3 regions of the Bradyrhizobium sp. WSM471 genome follow, and region 1 is predicted to be linked to each of the others. Evidence: predicted binding sites of a transcription regulator. Region 1 holds the regulator's gene; each other region holds the start of a gene.
The links. The regulator LexA, encoded in region 1, represses DNA repair genes until DNA is damaged. The targets are predictions, from matches to a motif close to TGTTCNNNNTGTGTTCNG.

Region 1 (6,228 bases):
TCGCCGGCGAAATGCCTGAGATCTCCGAGCTGCTGCCGCGGGCAGCGAAGCAGATGCCGCTTTACGCTTTCTCCAACACCAACCGGCCGCACGTGGACCATTTCTCGAGGGAGTATGCCGACCTCCTCGGCCATTTCCGAGAGCTTTATTTGTCGTCCAGCATCGGCCTGCGCAAACCGGATGCGGAAGCCTTCGACCACGTCGTTGCGGCGATCGGCGTGCCCGCCGGGCGCATCGTGTTCTTCGACGATCTTGCTGAAAACATCGAGGGAGCGCGGGCGCGCGGCTTGACGGCGGTGCATGTGACCTCGCCGCGTGACGTCGGGAACGCGTTGAAGGCATTGGGCATCTGACGACGATCCGTCGGCGCGAAGCCCATGGAAGGTGCGCCCGACGGAACTAATTCGAAAGATTTTGGAACCAATCACTTTGTGCATTTTTATACAGAGTTCCCGGAACAGAATACCGTCTTCAGGAGTCTACAGCCCGTTGGGACTTCTACGAACGGGTGCATCACCGTGTTGGGCAAAAACTACCTCACTAGGCAGGCCTCTCTTCTCCTTGAATTCGCCAGGACAACTTCAGACTCGGACCTTTCCGCCAAGCTCGTGAGCAAGGCCGCCGACCTGAAATCCCAGGCCGATCCGCTGCCAGACAAAGACCAGGGGCCGAAGGCGCCCGACGTAACTCCCGGGCAGGCAGGGAGCTGATCGATGCAGGCCGGGGCGCTCGTCGCTCTCGTCTTGTCATGATTTTCGTCGCTTCCATGACCACTCTCCTGCCGATCTCTCACTTCCCTCGGATCATGCCGCGACACGTTTGATCCGCCTTCCGGAACAATGCGAAGCGGCGGGATGACTGCCCCGTTTTTGCCTCCGCGCCCGCGCTCGGCTAGAAGACTTGCGGAACATTCGCCCGAACGTGCCGAGCAGGAGTTTTCGCCGTGGCCTTGATGCCGGTTTCCGACGCGCTTGCCGCGGTGCTGGCGGGTGCAGAGCCGCTGCCGGAAGACATGATTTCCCTCGACGAGGCCTACCATCGCGTGCTCGCGCGTGACGTCGCCGCGCGACGCACGCAGCCGCCGCAGGCGATGTCCGCGATGGACGGCTACGCGGTGCGCGCGGCCGATGCCGCGACGATCGATTCGGAGCTCACCGTCATCGGCGAAGTCGCGGCGGGCCGGCCGTTCGCGGGGACGGTCGGCGCCGGCGAGGCCGTGCGGATCTTCACCGGCGGCGTCGTTCCCGCTGGCGCGGACGCCGTCGTGATCCAGGAGGACACGGTCGCCGCCAGCGAGCGTATCACGATCAAGGAAGCCGCGGTCGCCGGACGGCACATCCGCCGCGCCGGCGTCGATTTCCGCGAAGGCGACGTGCTCCTGCGCAAGGGAAGCCGTCTCACCGAGCGCGACCTCGCGCTCGCCGCCGGGATGAACCATCCGCACCTTGCCGTTTTCAGGCGACCGAAGGTCGCGATTCTCGCCACTGGCGACGAGCTGGTGATGCCGGGCACCACGCCCGGCCACGGCCAGATCGTCTATTCCAACGGCTACGCCCTGCACGCGCTCGCCCGCAGCGAGGGCGCCGAGACCATCGACCTCGGGATTGCCGCCGACACGCTGGAGGCGACCACCGCCGGCATCCGCCGCGCCCGCGAGAGCGGCGCCGACATCCTGATCACGACCGGCGGCGCATCGGTCGGCGACCACGATCTGGTCCAGCAGGCGCTGCGGGACGAAGGCATCGCGATGGCGTTCTGGAAGATCGCGATGCGGCCAGGCAAGCCGATGATGCACGGACGACTCGGCGCAATGGGTGTGATCGGCCTGCCGGGCAATCCCGTGTCGTCCTACGTGTGCGCTTTCCTGTTCATGGTGCCGCTGATTCGCGCCCTGTCGGGCCGTTCGGTGATTCACCATCGCCGTGAACGCGCCGTGCTCGGCCGCGACGTCGGCGCCAACGACCAGCGCGAGGACTATCTGCGGGCGCATCTGGAGGAGCGTGACGATGGCACACGCGTCGTTCTTCCCGTCAATCATCAGGACTCTTCGCTGCTTGCGAATCTCGCTGCAGCGCAGGTACTTCTCGTGCGCGCACCATTCGCGCCGAAGGCCGAAGCCGGCACGGCTTGCGAAGTGTTGCGGCTCCCCGTCTGAGCGCCCCCGCAACGCGCGTTCCGCGAAGTTCGCCCTGTTCACGGTAAATTAAGCAGTTGCGGAACATGTATCGAACATATAGTGTCCGTTCATGATTTGTTTCGAGCATGTAGCGGCTTATGGCCGAATTCTGCGTCTCGGAATCGGACGACATCAACCGGGGGACTTTGGTCGAGATGTTAACGCGCAAACAATACGAGCTTCTGCGGTTCATCAGTGAACGTCTGAAGGAAAGCGGCGTGCCGCCCTCCTTCGACGAGATGAAGGATGCGCTCGACCTGCGCTCGAAGTCGGGCATCCATCGCCTGATCACGGCGCTCGAGGAACGTGGCTTCATCCGACGCCTGCCCAACCGCGCCCGTGCGATTGAAGTCATCAAGCTGCCGGAGCTCCAGGCGGCCGCCGGCAGCCGCCGCGGCTTCACCCCGAGCGTCATCGAGGGCAATCTCGGCAAGGTGCGTGCGGGCTCCAGCCTGCCCGCGGACGAGGGCGAACGCCCCGTCGCGGTGCCGGTGATGGGCCGCATCGCGGCCGGCACGCCGATCGAGGCATTGCAGACCCGCAGCCATACCATCAGCGTACCGCCTGACATGCTCGGCTCGGGTGAGCATTACGCGCTCGAAGTACGCGGTGATTCCATGGTCGAGGCCGGCATCCTCGACGGCGACATGGCGCTGATCCAGCGCAACGAGAGCGCTGATACCGGCGACATCGTGGTGGCGCTGATCGACGACGAGGAAGCGACGCTGAAGCGCTTCCGCCGTCGCGGCGCCTCGATCGCGCTCGAGCCCGCCAACGCAGCCTATGAGGTCCGCATCCTGCCGCCCAACCGGGTGAAGATTCAGGGCAAGCTGATCGGGCTTTACCGGAAGTACTGATACCGGAAATGCTTCATACCGGAAGTGCTTGGCGCCTCGCGCGCTTCCGATCTGCAGCGCCGGTCAGAGATTGGATCGGATGATCGTCCGCTCCGGCTGGATAGTCGTTCTGGTTCTGCACAGACTATCCGGCCCCTCCTCCGGCGCTGGCTCCTCGCGACGCCGACGAAGCGGTACCGCTTCAAACAGCACCGCTTCGCGGCTCGAGCGTTCGAGGAAACAGCGACCAGCGGTCAAGTTCGACCGTTGCAGCCAAGCCGGCAATATTCGCGCATGCGCCTCCCGAATGCATCGCAAGGGGCTTTGTTCCTATTGAATTCGGGAAAGATAATGTGATCGCGGCCTGCAGAAACCAGCCGCAGATTTGCCCACAACCAAGCAGAGCGTTCGTGCTTCAACTCTGATAGAGGCCTGCGCCTCGATTGAGAGACGCGGGTTGCTATCCCAGCATGAGGAGCACCCGATGTGTGACTACAGCCTGCATGCCGTCGCGTCGCGCCCCGCCGAAGTCGGCGAGACGATCGTCACGACAAGCTTCCGCGGCACCTCGACGCGCGGCTTCGCCTCCGCAGCCGATCCGTCTGTTGCCGTCTGCCTGCTGCCGGGAACGGAGCTCGCCTTCGCCGACGACGTCCGCTACGACAATCGCTGGATCTGGACGCGCACCATCAATTCCCGCGTGGGCAAGTTCGGCAAGATCGATCCGCACGTTCCCGACCGCCATCATGACGCGATCGAATTCCCCGACGGCAAATACGTGCTGGTGACGCAGCTCGTCGAAGGCCAGCGAGCGACCGTGCTGCAACTGCCGGTGACTCAGTCGGTCACCGAGCGCGAGAACAAGGCGCAAATCATCGCCGACAGGCAGCCGACCGTCACGCACCTGCCGATCGGCTGACACAGCCGCCCTCCGGCTACGAGGTCGGAGGTCAGGATTGAATCGCCATCGCCGGCCGTGGCCGGCGAGAAGGTGTGGTTTGCGCCCGGCGAATCCGAGCGGATGCGCCAACCCACTGCATTGCTCCGCACCATCAGATCAATCGTCGGCCTGCAAGTCGGTCTCCGCCGGCGTTGCGTCCTTGATGCGGGGCGCGGTCGCCTTCGGCGCAAGGCTGCCGTCGAAATCACCCTCACCGGCGCCGGCCGGCAACCAGGGGCGGCTCGTGCCTCTCGCCCTTACCGTCTGAACCACAAAACCGTCACCACGCCGCGTCAGCGCCAGCGCGCTCTGGCTGGCGAGTCGCTGCCGATCGACCACCATCGCCGCGCAATCGGGCGGCGTGGGACGTGTCGTCACCACCAGCGCGGCCCGACTGCAATCGTCCGCGAGAGCGTCGACGCGCAGTGCCAGCGCGACCAGCCTCCCGTCGGCCAGTGGCGTCACGCAGCCGGATTCGTCACAGGACACGCCATCGGCCAGCGAGGCTCTGCCGGCATCGCGCGGATCGGCGTCGGCAGCGAGCCATTCCTTGAGCAGAAAGCTGTCCTTGTTGGTCCTGATCAGGTGCAGATATCCGTCCCTGCCCCGCACCGCGACGCTCGCGCCATCCCCGGCAATCAGGATGTCGGGCTGCCGCGCCGACAGTCCCCAGAGGATCGCTGCCAGCAGCACCAGGGCGCCGGACCAGCGCAGCGGCGTGCGCAACAAGCCCAGCACGATGATTCCCAGGCTCGCCGCGATCAGCGGCGCGATCCCGAACGCCGGGATGCGGCCGACCGCGCCCGGCAAGGCCGCGACCCAGCGGGAGACCGCGACCATCCACTCGATGCCGATCCCCATCAGCCACCAGAACACGCTGTCCAGCCCGAACGGCGCAGCAAGCAGCCCCAACAGTCCCGCCGGCATCACCAGCGCCGAGACCACCGGCATCGCGCCGAGATTGGCGAGCACGCCGAACGGCGTGACACGGTGGAAATGGAACGCGGCATAGGGCGTAGTCGCAAGTCCCGCAATCAGCGAGGCCATGAACAGCATCGCGATCTCGCGCCCACCCCACATCGCAATGCGCGCGGTCGCCGAATGGTCCGGCGAGGCAAACAAATTGGGCATGCCGATCTGCACCAGCGCCACCAGCCCCAGCGTTGCCGCAAACGACATCTGAAAACTCGGATGCACCAGCGCTTCCGGCGCGACCGCCAGCACGATCAGCGCGGCGACAGCCAACGTGCGGAAGGTGATGGCACGGCGATCGACCATCACCGCGATCAGCACCACCGCCGTCATGAAGAACGACCTTTGCGTTGCGACCTCCGCGCCCGACAGCAGCAGGTAGAACGCGGCGGCGACCAGCGCGGCGGCGGCCGACCATTTCTTGATGGCGAAGCCGGCCGCCAGTCCCGGAACCAAAGCGAGCAGCGCGCGCACCGCGAAGAACACGACACCGGCCACGACGGCCATGTGATAACCGGAGATCGAGAGCACGTGGCCGAGGCCGGAGATGAACATCGCATCGTTGACGGGCGTGGTGATCGCATCGCGTCGCCCGGTGAGCAGCGCAGTCGCGATCGCCCGGTTGTCGCCGTCGAGCGTCGCCCGGATGCGGGCATCGATCGCATCGCGCAAGCCTTGCATGAAGGCCGCATAACGCAGCCGCCAACCGGCGGTCTCAGGGGGCGCCGCCACCGTGATGGCGCCCATTGCGAAGCCGGAGGCGCCGATGCCCTGGAAGAACATGTCGCGCGAAAAGTCGTAACTGCCGGGCCGCACCGGCGCGAGCGGCGGCATCAGCCGCGCCTTGAGCTGAACGAAGCTGCCGACCTCCGGCGCGGTGCCCTTGCGGACCGACAGGCGCACGCGCTCGAGCCTGACGTCGCTACGCTGCGCCTCCATCGCGGTGACGCGCAGCACGAAACGATCTGTGCGCTCGCGGATGTCGCGGGCCTCGACGAAGCCCGACAACGACACCGAATAGAGCGCCTTTGCCAGCACCGGGTGAGCGATGCGCGCCGTCTTCCAGGTCGCGACGGCAAAGCCGGCCGCGACCGCCGCGATCATGATGGCCGGGGCGAACAGCCGGCTCCGCCGCAACAGAGCCGCGCCGAGCAGGAGCGCGATGGCGGTCGTGGCAACGACCCACAGCACCGGCTCATGATCTGCGGAGAAATAAAGCGCGATGCCGCAGCCAAACGCCACGGGCACCCACGGCAACAACCGCCCGGCGCCAGCCTCGGCGCGTAGCCACACGCGGAGGGTCT
Region 2 (6,228 bases), 3.3 Mb from region 1:
CGTCGCGTCCGACGCTCTGCAATTCGGCGGGTTGGCCGGCATCGAGGCGGACATAGCCTTCGCGCCAGGCGATCCAGCGCGCGCCGAGCGGGGTTGCGATCCTCTGGTCGTGAATGCGCGTGCCGTTGCTCTCGCGGGCGCTGTCGCCCTGCTCCAGCACGTCGAAATCAAAGGGCGTACCGACCAGCGCGCCGCGCGCCTGTCCGGCAAGCGCGCAATAGGCGTCGTTGGCGAAGGTGATGCGGCCGCTTGTGTCGCGCAGCACGATCAGATCGCCCTGCTGTTCGAACAGGCTGCGAGCGCGCTCCTCGGCCTCCTTCAGCTCCCAATTGCGGTCGATCAGCGTTTCGTTGTGGGCGGCCAGCGCACGCATCCGCTTGTTGACGAAGCGCAGGCGCATGCTGAGCGTGGCGAGGCCGAGGCAGGCGAGCGCGAACAGGAAGCTGACGCCGATCGCAAACGCATTGGGATCGTAGCCGGACGTCTCGGACCGGCTGCCGGAGACAAAACCATAGGCGCCGCCGAAGGTCGCCGAGAAGATCATGATGGAGCGGATCGCAAAGGCGATTCGGGGGTACTGTCGCCTGAAGCGGCGCATGCGCACCTTGATCCGGAACGTCCGATCCATCGCCACCGACCCGACTCTTTTCGTAAAAACCTGTGCTCGCTGTAAACGACGATGTGCCGCCGACCTTGCGAACAGTTTGAGGCCCTGCGATCGCCTCCAAACAGGGTTGACGAAGCGTTAACGGCTCAAAGCGAGGCTGCCTGGAGAGGGCGGTGGCCGCCGCGGGCGCCGACGATCAGCGCCGCCGCCTCGCGCTGGGAGAAGGTCTTCGAGCGCACATAGACGCGGTAATCCGCCGGCCCCTCTCTGGAGAGATAGATCACCTGACCGCCGTCGACGGGCTGCGCCGCAATCGAGATCAGGCGGGTCGAAGGAGTGGCCTGGCAGGATTCCGATTCCGAACCGAGGCCGTCATCGACGACGGCGAAGTCGGCAGCGTCCGCATCCTCGGTGATCTGAACCCGCACCGTGGCGCGCGCGGGATCATCGGTGAAGGCGACATGCACGCCGGCGGTCCAGAACAACGACGTCAGCTCGACCGAGGTGTCGCCGAGGGCGATGCAGGGATGCGAGACCGATCCGATCTCGCTGCGCGCGAACACCGCGGCCGCCAACAGGGGAATAACCGACGCCAGGATCTTGAAACGCAACATGACACGCTACTCGCCGGGCCCTGGGGAAACTCGTGGCGCGAACTGATGGGCCTTATGGTTTGCAGAGCGTAAAGGAAACTCGTTACCGCCGGGTTGATGCGCTGGATGATCAGGCGATCTGCCGCACATCCTCCGCGAGTGCGCGATAGGACAGCGCCTCGGCGAGATGCAGCCGGCCGATCTTGTCGGCGCCGTCGAGATCGGCGAGCGTGCGCGCCACCCGCAGCACGCGGTGATAGCCGCGCGCCGACAGCCGCATGGTCTCGGCGGCGTCGCGCAGCAGCTTCTGGCCTTGCGCATCCGGCTTGGCGATCTCCTCCAGCACCGAGGCCGGCGCTTCGGCGTTGGTGCGAACCTTCGGCAGGCCGGCGTCCGCGTAGCGCGCGAGCTGGATGTCGCGTGCCGCCGCGACGCGCGCGGCAACCTCGGCCGAGCCCTCTGCCGGCGGCGGCAGGATCAAATCGGCCGCGGTCACCGCGGGAACCTCGATGCGCAAATCGATGCGGTCCATCAGTGGTCCCGAGATGCGGGCTTGGTAGTCGCCGGTGCAGCGATCGACGCGGCCGCGCTTGCAGGCATAGCCGGGCTCGAACGCATTGCCGCAGCGGCAGGGATTCATCGCCGCGACCAGCATGAAGCGCGCGGGATAGGTGACGCGGTGATTGGCGCGGGACACCGAGACCTCGCCGTTCTCCAGCGGCTGGCGCAGCGAATCCAGCACGCGCGGATCGAATTCCGGGAGCTCGTCGAGGAACAGCACGCCCTGATGCGCGAGCGAGATCTCGCCGGGCCGTGCGCGCATGCCGCCGCCGGTGAGCGCGGCCATGCTGGCGGAATGATGCGGCGACCGGAACGGCCGCCGCGCCGTCAGCGCGCCGCCCTCGATCTCGCCGGCAACAGAGGCGATCATCGAGACTTCGAGCAACTCGCCCGGTGACAGCGGTGGCAGGATCGAGGGCAGGCGTGCCGCCAGCATCGATTTGCCGGCGCCGGGCGCGCCGATCATCAGCAGGTGATGACCGCCGGCGGCCGCGATCTCCAGCGCCCGCTTGGCGCTCTCCTGTCCCTTGATGTCGCGCAGGTCGAGCGGCGAGGCCGCGGCCTCGTGCACCTTCGGCACAGGCCGCGACAGCACCTGCGTTCCCTTGAAATGGTTGGCGATCTGGATCAGCGAACTTGCGGCGATGATCTGGATGTCCGGGCTCGCCCACGCCGCTTCCGAGCCGCAAGCCGCCGGACAGATCAGCCCCTCCTCGCGCACATTGGCGCCGATCGCGGCGGGCAGAACACCGGCCACCGGCGCGATCGATCCGTCGAGGCCAAGCTCGCCCAGGACGGTGAAGCCGGTCAGCGCATCCGGGGGGATCGCGCCGATCGCCCCCATCAGCCCAAGCGCGATCGGCAGGTCATAATGGCTGCCCTCCTTGGGCAGATCGGCGGGCGCAAGATTGACGGTGATCCGCCGCGCCGGCAGCGCCAACCCTGAGGCGATCAGCGCCGAGCGGACCCGCTCGCGCGCCTCCGACACCGCCTTGTCCGGGAGACCGACGATCGCGAAGGCCGGCAGACCCGGCGCGACCTGCACCTGCACGTCGACCGCGCGGGCCTCGATCCCCTCAAAGGCGACGGTAGAAACCCGCTGAACCATGCCCGAACCAGCCTGCCCTCTTGCACAATTAGGGGTAGCAGAGCGGGCCAGTTCTGGCAAGAACAATACGGGAACGTGTCGAGGGGGCTAGCCTGGCCCTAACCGATCGTAAACACGACGAAGACACTACGCTTCGAATGCAAGCTGCTCCGCTCAGCACATCCCAACGAATGTCCGCTACTCCTAGGGCTGCGGGATGGGCCGTGGTCTAACGGGTGAACAATTCAAATGCTTGCAAATCGCCGGAGAAGCGAACGACGGATGTGCACGCGGCTCGCCAAGATTCATTTTGGCGCGGGTTCGCTGCCGCGGGACTGCACGATCACGGATATTTCGGATGGCGGCGTGAAAGTGGTGGCGGAATTTCTGGAAGTGCCGCCGCAATTCACCATCATCTTCGCGCCCGACTATTCCCGCCAGTGCCGCCTGCGCTGGCGCATCGGCTGCGAGTTCGGCGCAGAATTCACCGACTAAGCTTTCGGAAGCGCCCCGCCTTAACGGGACTTTAGCGTTAATCGGTAAGCATCTCTGATCAGTCGCCGAGTGATCAGAGTATGTCCAAGCGTTTGTCCGTCGCCTCCCTTCCGGCGAGATATCTGTTTTCCGCGCTTCTGATCCTGGCCCTCGGCGGCTGTCAGACCACCGGCATCGAGGACATCACCGGCGCGCTCGGCGGAAAGTCGGACACGGCTGGCAGGGCCGACGCCAAGCCGGACGTGGACGCGCTGCGCGAGCGCTATCGCGCGAAGCCCGGCGATCCCAACATCGCGCTCGAATACGGCAAGGCGTTGCGCCAGACCGGCCAGCGCGCGCAGGCGCTCGCGGTGCTGGAGCAGGCCGTGCTCGCCCATTCCAACAACAAGGCGCTGCTCGCCGGCTATGGCCGCGCGCTCGCCGACAGCGGCAGTTTCCAGCAGGCGTTCGACGTCCTCGGTCGCGCGCATTCGCCCGAGGATCCCGACTGGCATATCCTGTCGGCGCAGGGCGCCGCGCTCGATCAGCTCGGCCGCAACGAGGAGGCGCAGCAATACTACGCCGCCGCGCTGAAGATCGTGCCGGACGAGCCGTCGGTGCTGTCCAATCTCGGACTGTCCTACATGCTGCAGAACAATCTGCCGCGGGCTGAGGAAACGATGCGCCGGGCGCATGAGCGCAATCCCGCCGATCTCCGCGTGCGCGCCAATCTCGCGCTCGTGCTGGGACTGGAAGGAAAGCAGGCCGAGGCCGAAACCATCGTGAAGGCGGATCTGCCGCCGGATCAGGCGGCGGCAAAGGTCACGGCGCTGCGGCAGTTGCTGGTGAAAAAGCAGCAGCGGGCGGAGAAGTAACCGGCTCGTTCCGGAGCTCGACAGATTGAGCCTCGCCGAGCGCACCGAGGGAGGTGCGTTCCCTCCCCCTTGTGGGGGAGGGCTAGGGAGAGGGGTAGCCCAGGAAAAAGTGCTGGTTGGTGACGATGCATCGAACGGGCGCGCGAGGGAAAGAGTCCCCGTGTGGCACCCCCCTGCCCCTCCCCCGCAAGGGGGAGGGAACGGAGAGAGCTCAGTTCTTGTCCCTACGACGCCTTGCGATGCGGGGCTGACCCGCGCCCCGATCGGCCCTTCAGCCTCTTCAGCAGCGGCCCGAACAGCGAGCGCTTCGGCTTCTTCGCCTCGCCGCGCCCGGCGAGGCGGTTCGCCATGTTCTGGAACAGCTCGGTGGTGCGGTGGCTCTTGGAGACCTCAGCGATCATCTGGCCGTTGTTGGCCGCGGTCGAGAACAGCTTCGAATCGAACGGGATCACCGCGATCGGCTGGCTCTCCATGGTCTTGGCGAATGCCTTGACCTCGATTTCCGCCCGCTTGGGCATGCCGACCTGGTTGATGCAGTAGAGCGGTGGCCGGTCGTTCGGCCGCGCCGCCTTCAACACGTTCAGCATGTTCTTGGTGTTGCGCAGGTTCGCAAGATCGGGCTCGGCCACGATCACGATGTCGTCCGCGTTGACCAGCGCGCGTCGGGTCCAGCCGGACCATTGGTGGGGGACGTCGAGCACGATGCAGGGCGTGGTCATCCGTAGTGTGTCGAACACCGCGTCGAAGGCCTCGGCGCCGAAATCGTAGACGCGGTCGAGGGTGGCAGGCGCAGCAAGGAGGCTGAGCCGCTCGGTGCATTTGGAGAGCAGACGCTCCATCAGGGCCGTGTCCGGCCGATCCTGCGACAGCACCGCGTTGGCGATGCCCTGCACCGGGTCCTGGTTGTAGTCCAGACCCGCGGTGCCGAAGGCGAGGTCGAGATCGATCACGACGGAATCGAGCGCGAGGTCGCGGGCGATGGTCCAGGCCACGTTGTGCGCGACGGTGGAGGCGCCGACACCGCCCTTGGCGCCGACCACCGCGATGACGCGGCCGGTGATGATGGTTTCGGACGCCGAGAACAGGCTGCAGATCGAGCGGACGACGTCGAGCGTTTCGACCGGTCCCACCACATAATCGTTGACGCCGCGGCGGACCAGCTCGCGATAGGGCGCGGTGTCGTTGGGATTGCCGATCACGACGACACGGGTGCCGGGATCGCAGACGCCGGCGAGGTCGTCGAGACCCTCGAGGATGTCGCGGGTGCCGTCGGATTCGATCACGATGACGTTCGGCGTCGGCATCGTTTCATAGACTTCGATTGCCGCAGCTAAGCCACCGTCCTTGGCGGTGAGATGCGCCTTGGCGAGACGGCGATCCTGCCCGGCCGCGGTCACCGCGGCGAGCGTCTGCTCGGTCTCGCAAAAGGCCTGCACGGAGATGCGAGGAACCGGCGCAATGTGTTCCTCGGGGTGCTGCGGATCGTCCGCTTCTTCGTCGTGGACGCGTGTCATCTGCCTGTGTCGCTGAGTCTCGCCTTGTCGGCGTCTGGATTGCTGGTCGCGATCGGCGTGCCCTTGCGATAGCGCTCGAATGCCATGTCACGCCGTGCGTTATAGACCGGCGTCTCGGACCGCGGCTGCTCCAGGTCGGCCGGATTGTCGATCATGGCCGCGAGGTTGCGCTGGCTGGCGCAGCCCAGGTTGAAGTAGGGCCGGTTCTCGTTGTAGCCGGGGTCGAGGATGGAGGGGCCCATATCTTCCGGCCACAGCCCGCAGGGGCCGGCGACCGCGGCGATCCGGGAATAGCTCAGGCGAATGGTGGGCAGCAGTCCGGGATCCTCGGGCCTATAGGGATGCTGGACGATGGCGCGCGAGGGCACGCCGACGGATGCGAGCACGGAACGGATCTCGTGATAGGTCGCTGCTGCCGCGCGCGAATTCGCGGCGTTGACGGGGACGTCGACGACGACCGAGCCGGTGCCTTCGCGCACCCAGTCCCGGGCAATGCCGGCGACGTCCGCGTGCTGCG
Region 3 (6,228 bases), 3.9 Mb from region 1:
CCGGCCATCTCCGCGCAGCAGGACGACGGGGCTCCGCCGCCGTCGAGGCCCGGCAAGCCGATCAATGCCGGCGAGGTGCTCTCGGGCGAGCTGAACACGATGAAAGTGCGCGACGTCAAGAACGTCGGCAAGCGGATTGCCATGTACCAGATCACCTCCGAGCCGCGCCGGCTGCCGCCGCCGAACGGATTGTGCAATCTCGAGACCGGGCCCGAAACCTTCCAGCTCGTTCCCAGCGGCGATGCGCAAGCCGCACAGCTGAAGACGTTCACCGGCAAGGAGATCTCGGTCAAGGTCGACGAGATCGCCTGCGCCAGCGATCCCGGCCAGATGAGCGAGGCCGTGATCACGAAGTGGAGCCTGATCAAGAAGCAGTAGGGTGCGGGGCGCTCTGCTCTCTCCGTCATTGCGAGGAGCACTTGCGACGAAGCAATCCAGACCGTCTCCTCGGCGGCAGTCTGGATTGCTTCGCGTCGCTCGCAATGACGAAGGTGAGAGAGTCGACCTAAACCCTCACCGGCCCCAGCGCGTCAAAGTGCCCGCGCTTCTGCAGCCAGGCCAGCAGCACCAGGCTCGGGATCGCCACCAGCATGCAGATCACGAAGAACAGCGGCCAGCCGGTGGTATCAGCCACGAAGCCGGCGCCTGACGAGAGATAGGTCCGCCCCACCGCGGCAAGCGCGGTGAGCAACGCATATTGCGTCGCCGTGTGCAGCGGGTTCTGGCAGAGCGCCGAAAGATAGGCGACGAAGATCACCGTGCCGATGGCGCTGGTGAAGTTCTCACAGGTGATGGCGAAGGCGAGCGCCCATTGGCTGGTACCGACAAAGGCCAGCCACGAGAAGGAGAGGTTCGCGAGCGCCTGCACCACGCCGCCGATCCAGAGGCTGGTCGCAAGCGAATAGCGCCGCGCGACGAAGCCGCCGGCAAAGCCGCCGATCAGCGTCGCCGCGAGGCCGACGCCCTTCACGATCGCCGCATAGTCGTTGCGGGAGAAGCCGAGGTCGATCACGAACGGCGCGGTCATCGTGCCGGAGAAGGCGTCGGTGAATTTGAACAGCACGACGAAGGCGAGCGCGGCGAGCGCGTCCTTGCGCGTCAGGAATTCCGAGAAAGCGCCGATCGCCGCGTGCAGCACCCGCGCCAACGCGGTCTGCGTCTGCGTCGCGGCTTCCGCCCGCAACGACTGCTCGGGCTCGGTCGCGACCAGCGCCGTGATCGTCCCGATCAGCACCATCGCCGCCATCACCACATAGCCCCACATCCAGGCGGACGTGCGGGTGATGCCGGTGCTCTCGAAGCCCGAGACGATGAACAGCGCGCCGGCGGTCGAGACCAGCATGCCGATGCGATACGCCGCGACATAGGACGCCATGCCGGCGGCCTGCTCGCTCTCCGGCAGGCTCTCGACGCGGAAGGCGTCGACCACGATGTCCTGCGTCGACGAGGCCGTCGCCACCAGCAATGCGCCGAGCGCGACGTAGAACGGCGAGCGCGCGGGATCGGTCAGTGCCAGCAGCAGGATCGCTGCGATCAGCAGCAATTGCGAGAACAGCAGCCAGCCGCGCCGCCGCCCGAACGTGCGCGTGAACAGCGGCACATGCATCGCATCCACCAGCGGCGCCCACAGGAATTTCAGCGTGTAGGGCGTGCCGACCAGCGCAAACAGCCCGATGGTCTTGAGATCGACGCCGGATTCCCGCATCCACACCAGCAGCGTCGAGCCCGACAGCGCCAGCGGCAGCCCGGACGAGAAACCGAGGAACAGCACGATCAGCACCCGCGGTTGCAGGTAAACGGCAAGGCTGTCACGCCAGGAGGTGGGAGCCGTGTCGGGACTGGCGGGGGAGGTCGCGTCGGGTGCGGTCATGGGGTGGTGTTAGCAGATTCTGGCGGCCACAAGTGAGGTGTCGTCGCCCGGCTTGACCGGGCGACCCAGTATTCCAGAGGCCGGAGTTATGGCGGACCTGCGATCCCCGCATAGAGATCGTTCCAATCAGGATTATCCTTCTCGATCAGCGCAATCTTCCAGTCGCGCTTCCATTTTTTCAGGCGCTTCTCGCGTTTTATCGCATTCTCGGGATCATCGAATTGCTCGAAATAGACTAGCTTCACAACGCCATATTCCTTCGTGAAGCTCTCGACCAACTGCAATTTATGCTCCGCCACGCGGCGGATGAGATCATTTGTCACGCCAATGTACAGCGTTCCGCCGATCTTGCTGGCGAGGATATAAACGTAGTAGCAGCGCCCGCCCATCTGCCGCCTCCCGCTCCGCTGTCATCGTCCGCGAAGGCGGACGATCCAGTAATCACCAGCATCCCGGTTCAATCACGACTGCCGCGGCGTACTGGATGCCCCGCCTTCGCGGGGCATGACAGTGTGCCTCAATCTCACTCCCCCGCCTGGAGCTTCCGCGGGAACAGTTCGGCAGCGCCGGTGGCCACCAGATGCGGGGCTTCGGGTGCATCGGTCTTGCTGAAATCGAGCTCTTCGATGCGCCCGGCGCGTTTCTCGATCTTGTCGGCGGAGATCAGGATCTGGCGGACGTCTTCGTTCGCGTCGGCAAAGTGCTTCTGCAATTTCAGCACGCGATCCCTGAGGCGGCCGAGATCGTCGCCGAGCTTGATCACTTCGGTGCGGATCTGGTCGGCGGCGTCGCGCATGCGCGCGTCCTTCATGATCTGCTGCATCACCTGGATCGCCAGCATCAGCAGCGACGGCGACACCAGCACGACGCGGGCGCGATAGGCCTTCTGGATCACGTCGTCGAAACCGTCGTGGATTTCGGCGTAGACCGATTCCGACGGCACGAACATCAACGCCATGTCCTGGGTCTCGCCGGCGACGAGATATTTTTCCGCGATATCGCTGACATGCTTCATCACGTCGCCGCGCAGCCGCTGCGTGGCGATACGCCTTTCCTCGTCGGTGCGCGCGTCATGCAGCGCGGTCATCGCTTCCAGCGGAAATTTCGCGTCGATGCAGAGCGGCCGCTGGTCGGGCAGGAACACGACGCAGTCCGGACGCTTGCCGGTCGAGAGCGTGAACTGGAACTCGTAGGCGCCCTTGGGCAGACCATCCTGGACGATCGCCTCCATCCGCGCCTGACCGAAGGCGCCGCGCGACTGCTTGTTGGCGAGCACGTCGCGCAGGGTCGTCACCTGCGTGGTGAGGTCGGTGAGGTTCTTGTGCGCGCTGTCGATGATGCCGAGCCGCTCGTGCAGGGCGCGCAGGCTATCCATGGTGTTGCGCGTGGTGTTTTCCATCGATTGGCCGACCCGGTGGGTCACCGAATCCAGCCGCTCGTTGACCGCGCGTGCCATGTCGGCCTGGCGGCCGGCCAGCGTCTGGGTCATGGCGTCGACGCGGCCCGAAGCCTCGCTCTGGGCGTGCAGCATCTGGCTGATGCGCTCCTCGAGCTCGTCGGCGCGGATCGCGTTGGCCATCGCGAGTTCCGCGCCGCGCCGCCCGGAGCGCGCGATCACCACGGCAATCACCACCATCAGGATAAGGACCAGGACGCCGAAGCCGATCAGCGCGTCCACGGCGCGCACCGGCCAGTCGCCGAGCATGAAAATGATCTCGTTCATGCCCCTGCTTCTAGCCGATTCGCTCGCCCGCACGAACGAATAGCGAACATTTAGTGTAAATGCCCCGTCAAATTTTATGGTTAACGAAACCCGAAGTTTTATGGTTGGCGGAGGGTTAACGGGGTTCCCGGCCGCATTGACCGCATCGAACGCGCGGCTTAAATCGCGGCCATGGCCCTCAGAGAAATCATCATCCTGCCCGACAAGCAGCTGCGTCTGGTCTCCAAGCCGATCGAGAAGGTCACGCCGGAGATCCGCAAGCTTGCCGACGACATGTTCGAGACCATGTACGACGCGCCCGGCATCGGGCTCGCGGCGATCCAGATCGCGCAGCCGTTGCGGCTGATCACCATGGACCTCGCCAAGCCCGACCAGGACGGCGAGACCAAGCCCGAGCCGCGCGTCTTCATCAATCCGGAAATCATCGCCTCCTCGGAGGACCTGTCGGTCTACGAAGAGGGCTGCCTGTCGATTCCCGAATATTACGAGGAGGTCGAGCGGCCTGCGAAGGTTCGGGTGCGCTACATGGATCTGGACGGCAAGGTGCACGAGGAGGACGCTGAAGGCCTCTACGCCACCTGCATCCAGCACGAGATCGACCATCTCAACGGCGTGCTGTTCGTCGACTATCTGTCAAAGCTCAAGCGCGACCGCGTGCTCAAGAAGTTCGAGAAAGCCGCCAAGCGCGCGGAGTGAGTACAAGCGACTGTGCTGCCCCACATTCCCCTGCGCTTCTTCCCCCTTTGTGGGGGAGGGTGGGGGAGAGGGGTAGCCCAGACGGAAGTCTCTCCGTCATCTGAATCAGGTGCGTGCCGCGAAACCTGAAACCGAGAGAGCGCGTCGTGTGGCACCCCTCTCCCTAGCCCTCCCCCACAAGGGGGGAGGGAACGTACCGAGTCCTTGTCATGCCCCTCCGCCTGATTTTCATGGGCACGCCCGATTTCTCCGTGCCGACGCTGCTCGAGCTCATCGCGCATGGCCACGAGATCGTGGCCGTGTACACGCGCGCGCCGAAGCCCGGCGGCCGGCGCGGCCTGCAATTGCAGCCGACCCCGGTGGAAGAGGCCGCGCGAAAGCTCGGCGTGCCCGTGCTGACGCCGAAGACTTTGAAAACGCCGGAGGCGCTGGAAGAATTTCGCGCCTTCGATGCCGATGCGGCCGTCGTCGTCGCCTATGGCATGATCCTGCCGCAGGCGATCCTCGATGCGCCAAAGCTCGGCTGTTACAATCTGCACGGCTCGCTGCTGCCACGCTGGCGCGGTGCTGCTCCCATCAACCGCGCGATCATGGCCGGCGATGCCGAGAGCGGCGTGATGGTGATGAAGATGGATGTCGGGCTGGACACCGGCGACGTCGCCATGGCGGAACGGCTCGCGATCACGGACAATATGACCGCGCTCGATCTGCACGATCGTCTGTCCCGGCTCGGTGCCGATCTGATGGTGCGCGCCATGGCCGCGCTCGATCGCGGCGGGCTCCAGCTCAAGCCGCAGAGCGAGGACGGCGTCACCTATGCCGCCAAGATCGACAAGGCCGAGGCGCGGATCGACTGGACCAGGCCCGCGCGCGAGGTGCTGCGCCATATCCACGGCCTGTCGCCGTTTCCCGGCGCCTGGGCCGAGCTTGAGAATGCGCGGGTCAAGATTCTGCGCTGCGAGCTGGCGAACGGCACGGGCGCACCCGGCGAGGTGCTCGACGATCACCTCACCGTCGCGTGCGGCGAGGGCGCAATCCGCCTGATCGAGCTCCAGCGCGAAGGCAAGGCGCGCATGCAGGCCGCGGATTTCCTGCGCGGCGTGCCGTTGAAGGCAGGCGCCCAATTCAAGTGACGCTGTCATACCCCGCGAAGGCGGGGTATCCAGTACGCCGAGGCTTCTCGGTCGAACGGATAGGCTGCGGAGTACTGGATCGCCCGGTCGAGCCGGGCGATGACAGCGAAACTGGACAAGATGCCCCGCTACAAGCTCATCATCGAATATGACGGCGCGCCGTTCTTCGGCTGGCAGGTGCAGGAGACGCTGCCCTCGGTGCAGGGCGCGCTGGAGGCTGCCGTCAAGGCGATGACCGGCGCGGATGCGCGCGTGCACGGTGCCGGGCGCACCGATGCCGGCGTGCATGCGCGTGGCCAGGTCGCGCATGTCGATATCGCCAAGCAGTTTCCGCCGGGCCGTTTTCGCGACGGCCTGAACGCGCATCTGCGCCCGCATCCCATCGCCGTGCTCGAAGCCGATATTGTGCCGGAGACTTTCGAGGCACGCTTCTCGGCCGTGAAGCGCCACTATCGCTACCGCATCGTCAACACCCGCGCCAATCTTGCGCTCGATGCCGGCCATGCCTGGCGCGTGCCGCGCCGGCTCGACGCCGATGCGATGCATGCGGCAGCACAACGCCTGCTCGGCAAGCACGATTTCACGACGTTCCGCGACACCGAGTGCCAGGCCAGATCGCCGGAGAAAACGCTCGATCAGCTCGACGTGCTGCGCGACGGACGCGAGATCACGATTCTCACCTCGGCGCGCTCGTTCCTGCACAGCCAGGTGCGCTCGATGGTGGGGTCACTGATGTGGGTCGGCGAAGGCCGCTGGACCGCGGACGATCTCTCCGCAGCGCTCGCCGCGCGCAACCGCGCCGCCTG

Region 2: a site for LexA is predicted at 2,928-2,945, ahead of BRA471DRAFT_RS01060 (YifB family Mg chelatase-like AAA ATPase). Genes of this name have one in related genera too.
Region 3: a site for LexA is predicted at 3,625-3,642, ahead of BRA471DRAFT_RS03470 (DNA recombination protein RmuC). Genes of this name have one in related genera too.

What each region holds. Positions count from the first base shown of each region.
Region 1 is NZ_CM001442.1:4,664,457-4,670,684, forward strand. Features, by position in the region: gene BRA471DRAFT_RS20780 (HAD family phosphatase) at 1-353, shown strand, start outside; gene glp (gephyrin-like molybdotransferase Glp) at 944-2,155, shown strand; gene lexA (transcriptional repressor LexA) at 2,332-3,033, shown strand; gene BRA471DRAFT_RS20800 (hypothetical protein) at 3,497-3,931, shown strand; gene BRA471DRAFT_RS20805 (ComEC/Rec2 family competence protein) at 4,070-6,228, opposite strand, start outside.
Region 2 is NZ_CM001442.1:225,451-231,678, reverse strand. Features, by position in the region: gene BRA471DRAFT_RS01070 (ATP-binding protein) at 1-628, opposite strand, end outside; gene BRA471DRAFT_RS01065 (hypothetical protein) at 754-1,221, opposite strand; gene BRA471DRAFT_RS01060 (YifB family Mg chelatase-like AAA ATPase) at 1,331-2,869, opposite strand; gene BRA471DRAFT_RS01055 (PilZ domain-containing protein) at 3,098-3,343, shown strand; gene BRA471DRAFT_RS01050 (tetratricopeptide repeat protein) at 3,424-4,197, shown strand; gene BRA471DRAFT_RS01045 (AAA family ATPase) at 4,422-5,711, opposite strand; gene BRA471DRAFT_RS01040 (CpaD family pilus assembly protein) at 5,708-6,228, opposite strand, start outside.
Region 3 is NZ_CM001442.1:731,507-737,734, forward strand. Features, by position in the region: gene BRA471DRAFT_RS03455 (hypothetical protein) at 1-378, shown strand, start outside; gene BRA471DRAFT_RS03460 (MFS transporter) at 506-1,870, opposite strand; gene BRA471DRAFT_RS03465 (GIY-YIG nuclease family protein) at 1,957-2,259, opposite strand; gene BRA471DRAFT_RS03470 (DNA recombination protein RmuC) at 2,394-3,593, opposite strand; gene def (peptide deformylase) at 3,765-4,289, shown strand; gene fmt (methionyl-tRNA formyltransferase) at 4,499-5,422, shown strand; gene truA (tRNA pseudouridine(38-40) synthase TruA) at 5,543-6,228, shown strand, end outside.